Regions from separate parts of the Lentisalinibacter orientalis genome, predicted to be linked through region 2. Evidence: riboswitches for the same ligand, from Rfam matches in the RefSeq annotation. Region 2 holds a riboswitch; each other region holds the start of a gene.
What was found. Region 2 has a riboswitch for cyclic di-GMP ahead of ACJMK0_RS12580 (FAD-binding protein). Riboswitches for the same ligand answer to the same signal wherever they lie in the genome.
Positions count from the first base shown of each region.

Region 1: it holds a riboswitch for cyclic di-GMP, as region 2 does, so the genes downstream of both, ACJMK0_RS18945 (putative Ig domain-containing protein) here and ACJMK0_RS12580 (FAD-binding protein) in region 2, are expected to answer to the same signal.
Region 3: it holds a riboswitch for cyclic di-GMP, as region 2 does, so the genes downstream of both, ACJMK0_RS06655 (hypothetical protein) here and ACJMK0_RS12580 (FAD-binding protein) in region 2, are expected to answer to the same signal.

Region 1 is NZ_JAPDRJ010000007.1:40,158-42,419, reverse strand. Features, by position in the region: gene ACJMK0_RS18950 (NAD(P)/FAD-dependent oxidoreductase) at 1-393, shown strand, start outside; gene ACJMK0_RS18945 (putative Ig domain-containing protein) at 386-1,090, opposite strand; cyclic di-GMP riboswitch class I at 1,179-1,263, opposite strand; gene ACJMK0_RS18940 (PQQ-dependent sugar dehydrogenase) at 1,742-2,262, shown strand, end outside.
Region 2 is NZ_JAPDRJ010000003.1:226,330-228,591, reverse strand. Features, by position in the region: gene ACJMK0_RS12590 (FFLEELY motif protein) at 1-138, opposite strand, end outside; gene ACJMK0_RS12585 (hypothetical protein) at 237-908, opposite strand; cyclic di-GMP riboswitch class I at 1,141-1,223, shown strand; gene ACJMK0_RS12580 (FAD-binding protein) at 1,357-2,262, shown strand, end outside.
Region 3 is NZ_JAPDRJ010000001.1:1,505,780-1,508,041, forward strand. Features, by position in the region: gene ACJMK0_RS06655 (hypothetical protein) at 1-915, opposite strand, end outside; cyclic di-GMP riboswitch class I at 1,010-1,094, opposite strand; gene ACJMK0_RS06660 (HzsA-related protein) at 1,780-2,262, shown strand, end outside.

The DNA of each region.
Region 1 (2,262 bases), on a different contig from region 2:
AGCCGGCTGGTCTATCCGGTGGCCGCGGGCGGCGGCCTCGGTATTCACGTGACGCTGGATCTGGGGGGGCAGGCGAAGTTCGGCCCCGATGTGGCCTGGATAGAGAGCGTCGATTACAGCTTCGACGAGAGCCGGCGAACCGCCTTTGCCGCCGCCATCCGGCGCTATTTCCCGGATCTGCGGGATGAGGCGCTGGCGCCCGGCTACACCGGCATCCGCCCGAAGCTGAGCGGGCCCGGAGAGGCCGCAGCAGATTTCCTGATCCAGGGACCGGGCGACCACGGGATCCCGGGTCTGGTGAACCTCTTCGGCATCGAATCGCCGGGGCTGACGGCGGTGTTCCCGCTGGCGGAGCGGGCGGCCGCTGCGCTCCTGGGCCCCGCCGTCAGTTGACGGACTTGACCGCTTCGCCGGAGAAGTCGCTCTCGATACCCGTTGAATTGAACGCCGTTGCCGAGAAGTAGTAGGTGTTCGGGCTCAGGTTGTCCACCACGTAGGTGGTCAGTCCCGGATTATCGATTGTGACCGAATTGCCGTAGTTTCCGGAACTCGTGCCGTAGTAGATCTTGTAGCCGGCGAGGTCGGTCAGCGCCGAACCGTCGGTGTTCTCTGCGGGCGGCGTCCAGGACAGCGTCACCGAGCCGGTGGCCACCTGGCTCACCGTCACCGAGAAGCTGAGCGAATCGGTGTCAGAGCCGTCGCTCGCGGTGATGCGGATGTTGCCGTAGGTGCCTTCGTCGCCAGACCGGGGTGTCCCGCTCAGGGCTCCGCTGGAGGTATTGAAATCAGCCCAGGACGGTTTGTTCTGGACCGTAAAGGTGATGGTGTCGCCGTCCGGGTCCGAGGCATTCGGCTGGAAAGAATAGGTCTCGTCCACCTTGACGGAGGAGGGCGGGTTGCCGCTGATCGTCGGCGGGTTGTTGGCCGAAGAGCCACCGCTTGGCGGGGGCGTCTGACCCGATCCGTCTGCGGGTGCGTCGGAGCCGCCGGACGAGCAGGCGGCCAGCCACATTGCCGCTGCGACGATGGCAGCGGTTCGCGAAATTGTCCCTTTCGCCTGAGTGCGTCTGTGCACGGTCTCGATCTCCACCTGAGTTCAGATCCAAAGCCGGTCCTGGCTGAGCTGAAGGGAGTCGGTGGAAACCGAGTCGGCCGGCGGGTATGCCCGGCCCGAGCAATTCGGTAACCCCGCTATCCTAGGCGTTCGCCCTTAGACCGGAAGCTTTGCGTCCCCGCCTTTCGGCGGGTTTGCCCTTTTCGGGTTCCCAGTCTCCCTGACATAACCCGATTCGGCAATCGGCATGCGACATAAGCGGGACCCCAGTTGCCGGAGTGTGACGAGGGTCACAGCTGACTTCTCGAACCCGGTCCGTTGCGCAAAGGGGGCACCTGTCCCAGCCGGGTGCGATTAAACCCCAGTCAACTTCTTGGCACAAGGGATGGGGTAAAAATTTTCTTATATAAATCAGCGCCTTGGTGTCGCTGATTGGCGACACCACAGCTAGAATCTACATTAAGTCACAATCGCAAGAATGGGCCGATGCTCGTCAAAGAGGAGGTTAGTGCCCGGTGGTGAATTGACTCACCAGAACCACTCTGACGAACAGCCTGGGGATGTTGCGCGGAGGGGCGTCATCGCGGTCCTGCGAGCCGGCGCGGGCGTTCTGCGCAGGCACGGCTTGCAACGGTGCCGATCCGGGCATAGTTTCGATGCACTGACACGGTAGTCGAGGGTGACGTGATGATGGATATCGGCGGAGTGCGGCATACATGGCTCGTCATCGGCTGCCTGCTGGTGGCGGCCTGCGGCGGAAGTTCCGGCTCGGATTCGGGCGCGCCGGACCCCGACCCGGATCCCGGCCTGCCCTCGGCGAGCATCGACGGCCCGACGGTACAGGAAGGGGATGCCGGCACGGTCGACGCCACCTTCACGATCACACTCTCGGAGAGCGCGCCCGGCGCCGCCTCCGTTCGTTATGAGACCGCGGGCGGCACTGCCACCGCCGGAGAGGATTACACCGCCGTGTCCGGCACGCTCGACATCGGCGCCGGGGCGACCAGCGCCACGGTGACCGTGCCGGTGCTCGGCGATAGCCTGGACGAGCCGGACGAGACGTTTACGCTGCAGTTGAGCGATGCGACCGGTGTGAGCCTGGCCAGCGCCACCGCCCAGGCGACCATCCTGGACGACGACGATCCGCCGGCGCTCGGCATCGCGGATGCTTCACTGGCCGAGGGTGACGCCGGCTCTGCGCCGATGGT
Region 2 (2,262 bases):
CAGGCGTCCCGCCTGCCAGCGCTGCAGTGCCTGGAGTTCCTCCTGGAGGCCGGGGTCGTCGCTGAACTGGGCGCGCAGACTGCGGTTGCGCACCAGCAGTTCGTCCAGGCTCATCCGGCTGATTTCTTCTCCGCTCATGTCTCCGATATGGCGCCGCACGCGCCCGGCTCAACCCGCGCGCATTGTCCCGGTTTTACGGCGGCGTTGCCAATGCCGATGGCGGCGTGAGCTGCGCCTCAGAACGGCTTGGTCGCGCCCAGGAAGGCCACCGAGGCGATGCCGATCCAGTACACGTAGGCCATGCCGCGGCCGATGGCCAGCTCCGAGGACAGCCGCTGCTCCAGCGCCGGATTCGGGCCCTTCTCGGCGAGCTCGCGGAAGATCGGCACCCAGTGGCGCATGATGAAACGCAGGCCCAGGCCGATCACCAGCAGCAGGCTGTAGATGAGCACCTTGGTGGAGTACCAGTCGGCGCGGAAGGGCCAGTCCGTGAGATACGACCAGATCGCGGCAAGGAACAGCGCCGGGATCACGACGTAGCGGATGGCCTCGTCGATTTTTGTCAGCCGCAGACCGCGGTCGGTGTCCCGGTAGACGAACGCCGCCCAGGTGAGCGACAACCACGCGAAGGCGAGGATCCACACGACCCACAGCCAGCCGCCGCCGTAATCGTGCACACCCAGGTTGAACCCCATGTGCAGGCCGAGAGGCAGCAGCAGGATGATGCCCGTGCGGGCGAGGATATCGATCCGGTAGGCGGTCTCCATGTGCCGCCGGCGCTCGTCCAGTGAGAGTTTCGGATTCGCCACGTTGTAGGAGGTCTGGAAGACGCCCCACTCGCCGCCCAGCCAGTACACCATCGCAAGGATGTGAAGCCAGCGCAGGACGGACTCCGGATTGATGTACATCGCTCTCCCCGATTTTCTGTTCCGGACTCTCGACGGTATCCCACGGCATTTAAGCAGCAACGGGGAGGGCCCGGCATAGTGGCAAACCGAAGGCCGGCCGGCCGTTGCAGGGGGCCTGAGACGGTTGGTCGAGGCCAAAATTGCGCGGCGATTTGACATCATGCCGTGCCGGAACGTGTCGGGCTCTGCCCACGATTGACACTCTGTCGGCACCGTGCGACGCTCGGCCTTCGTTTGAAAAAGGCACACCGTCCGAAAGGGCGGGTCGCAAAGCCACCGGTCCCCGGCCACCGCCGGGACAGCGGAGCTGCCAGACGGAAGCGCGATGCGGCGTCCTGCCGCGCCACGCCCATCCGGGCCATCCTCCGCTCATTCCCGCACCGGGACCGGTGACCAGCCACGTGCCGCAATTCGTTGGCGGGACCCGTCCCGCGGAGGAACGAAACCGATGAGAGATGCAGTCAGCCACGACCGGGTCCGCGACTGGATCCACGGCGATATCCATGGCAATGGCCACGGCGACGTTCGACAAAGCACGCCACGGCGCCCCGGACGCCGCACGCCCGCGCTACCGGTGGCCAGGCCGGAGAGTCCGGAGGCACTGCGGGACCTGCTGCAGACGGGCTCGGGCATCCCGGCACCGCTCCGCCCGATGGGCGCCGGCAGCGCATCGACTCCCTGTTCGGCCGCAGAAGGGGGCACGGTGATCGATATGACGGCCCTCGATCGGGTCCTCGAGGTCGGCGACGAGCATGTCACCGTGCAAGCCGGGCTCAGGCTGCAGCGCCTCGCGGACGAGCTGGCGGGCTACGGGCTCGAACTCGCCGGCGGCCACGACCTGATGGGCCGAACGGTCGGCGGAGCGGTGGCGGGCGCCTGCATCGGTCCCGGCACCGGCGTGGGGACCCGCCTGTTCTCGAGTCAGGTCGTCAGCATGAAGGTGGTCACCCCCGAGGGCGGCGAACTCACCGTCGATGCGTCCCGTCCCCACCTGCTCGACATGTTCCGGCTGAGCTACGGCCTGCTCGGCGTCATCCACGAGGTGACGCTGCGGGTGCGGCCCATGAGCCCCTTCACCATCCGGCGGCGCCGCTGCAGCACCGCCGAGCTCGCCGCCGTCACCGACCGGCTGCTGGGCTCGAAGCTGGGCCTGCGCTTCTACCTCCTGCCGTTCCGCGATCAGGTATATCTCGAGCTCCGGCGCAACGGCGACGAAGATACCCACGTCAACCGCCTGCTGTGGAAGATCAAGGACTGGGGCGAGAGCACGATCCTGCCGGCGATGACCAGCTCCATGTCCTGGATCGTACCGATACCCGCGCTGCGCTACGGCATGATCGACCGTATCAACGGG
Region 3 (2,262 bases), on a different contig from region 2:
GGTGCGGAAGCCGAACGGGAAGTTGGCGTCGTTATTGAAGTACTTGGGATGCACCTGGCCCTCGGTGTACTCGATGCGGCCGGTGTCCGGGTTGAAGTTGTAGTAGGCATAAGCCTGCGCCAGCGGATCCATGCCCGCGTGGCACTCCACGCAGTTGTTCAGGAAGACGCGGCTGTCGCCGCCCGGGCTGCGCGAGACGTCCTGGCGGATGCGGTCCGGCGAGCGCGAGCCGTCCTTCACCTGCTCCAGGTCGTTGCACATGTGATTCATCAGCGTGAAACGGAACATCGCCCGGTTGGTGCCGGCGATGAAGAAGGCCTCGGCGGCGGCGCGGCTGGTGACCACGCCGGCGGTGGCGGAGGCCGGCAGGTCGGTCACCGCGGACTGGCTGGTCTGTACCAGCGCGGTCTTCAGGTCGATGCCCTGTTGCTCCATGGCCTCGTAATGAGCGTTGTCGGACATGGAGTAGGGGGGCAGCCCGAGACCGCTGTCGCCGACGTAGAGAATGTCAGCGGAGAGCACGGTATTGAACGGCACGTCGTCGCGGATCATGCCGATGACCGTGGCGGTGTAGTCGTTCAGCGGCGCGAAGACCGTCTGCTCCCGGTTGGTCCAGGGCGTCACGAAGTTCTTCAGCGTCACGTTATAGAAGGCGCTGTTCTCCATGGCCGTCTCCGCCGCCGCAATGGGGTTGCCGGCGAGAATGTCGGCTTCCATGCCGGCCAGCACCTGCTCGGTGGGCGGTACGCCGGCGAGACGGTCGTGCAGCCGCTTGGCCTGTTCCCGCGGACCCGCTTCGGCCGTGGCAGCCAGCGCGAGCACAAGGCAGGCGATGGCAAGGAGGGCGCGGCGCGGAAGCGCGTGCGCGAACTGCTTCTGTACGTTCATGGGTGCGTTCATGACGATCCTGCTCATACGTTTCCGTCTTCCCTTCCTGCCAGGGGGCGAAGACCGTCGGGAGCGGAGGACGTCCCTGCGGGATCATCCCTGCTGATCGTCAGCTGTCGCTCCTGGCAGCTTCGCCGTCCTGGACGTGAATCCGTAGACCGGTGGCTTTGCGTCCCCGCCTTTCGCCGGGTTTGCCCTTTTCAGAAGCCCTGCGTGCGCGTCGCGCTATTCGAAGCGTCCGATGCTCGCAGATCGCCGACAGGGCCACCGTGACTCCATTCACAAGTCCCGTGGTTTCCCGGGACTCCCGTCACGTGTGCTCCCCCGCGGCCGGCTACTGTTGCGAGCAAGGGGAGTGCAAGCCGCGTGCCAGATCACGACTTGGATGGCTGGAAAAGCCTTTCCGAATACAGAACAAGAGGTTGCGCGTGATCCGGGCAGTGGCGCCGGGTCGGCATATGTCAACCGCTTGTCGGCAGAAATCGACACTTTGCCGACGCCCGCAAGGCAACTCCCTGATTCGGTGGGCGTTTCGGCTTGTCGCCGAACTACGACAGCGCGCGTCCGTGTGACACGGCAGCCGTCACCTTGAGCCAGTCGATGCAAGGCCCCGGGCACGGTCTCGCTGTCGGCGAAATTCCACATTACGCGCGTCCCGGAGGCGTCCCTATACTCCGCCGCTCATCAACTACCAGGACGCGCGCGCAACGATCTCCATGGATTTGTGATCTTGTTAACAGAATGCAGTGAGGCCCCTGTCCACCATTGGTCACGGCCGGCCGCGAGCTTTCCAGTCGCGCGTCGGAAGACCGGCGGTGCAGGGCGCCTGCAGCATTCCCGCAGTGATCGCAGGAGTGCGTCGCGTGACGGCTGCAGGAAAGAGGATGTCCCATGAACAGCACGATGCAGACAGTTACCCGGAGGGCGCCGGCAAGGGCGGCTCTCGTTGCCGTCGCCTGCTCGGTGGTGGCCGCCGCGGGCTGCGGTGGCGGCGGCAGCGGCGAAGGCCGCATCGGCTTCGGCAGCGGGCAGGATCCCGACCCCGTCGTGCTCGACTTCCCCATCGCCTACGTGAAGCGGCCGGTCCCGGTCGACGACAACGGCGACCCGACCGACTTCGACGTGCGCGAGCCGGTGACCTTCGACATCGGCGCCGATCTCTACGTGCGCGACCGGGCCTCGCCCAGCACCGCCGACGTCAACGTCACCGGAGAGATCACCGAAGGCCTCGGTGACATCCGCGACCTGGAGGTATCGCGCGACGGCACGAAGGTGCTGTTTGCGATGCGGGCGCAGTTCATCGAAGGCGCCGACGAGGAGGACCAGCCGACCTGGAACGTCTGGGAATACGACATCGCCGGCGACACGCTGCGG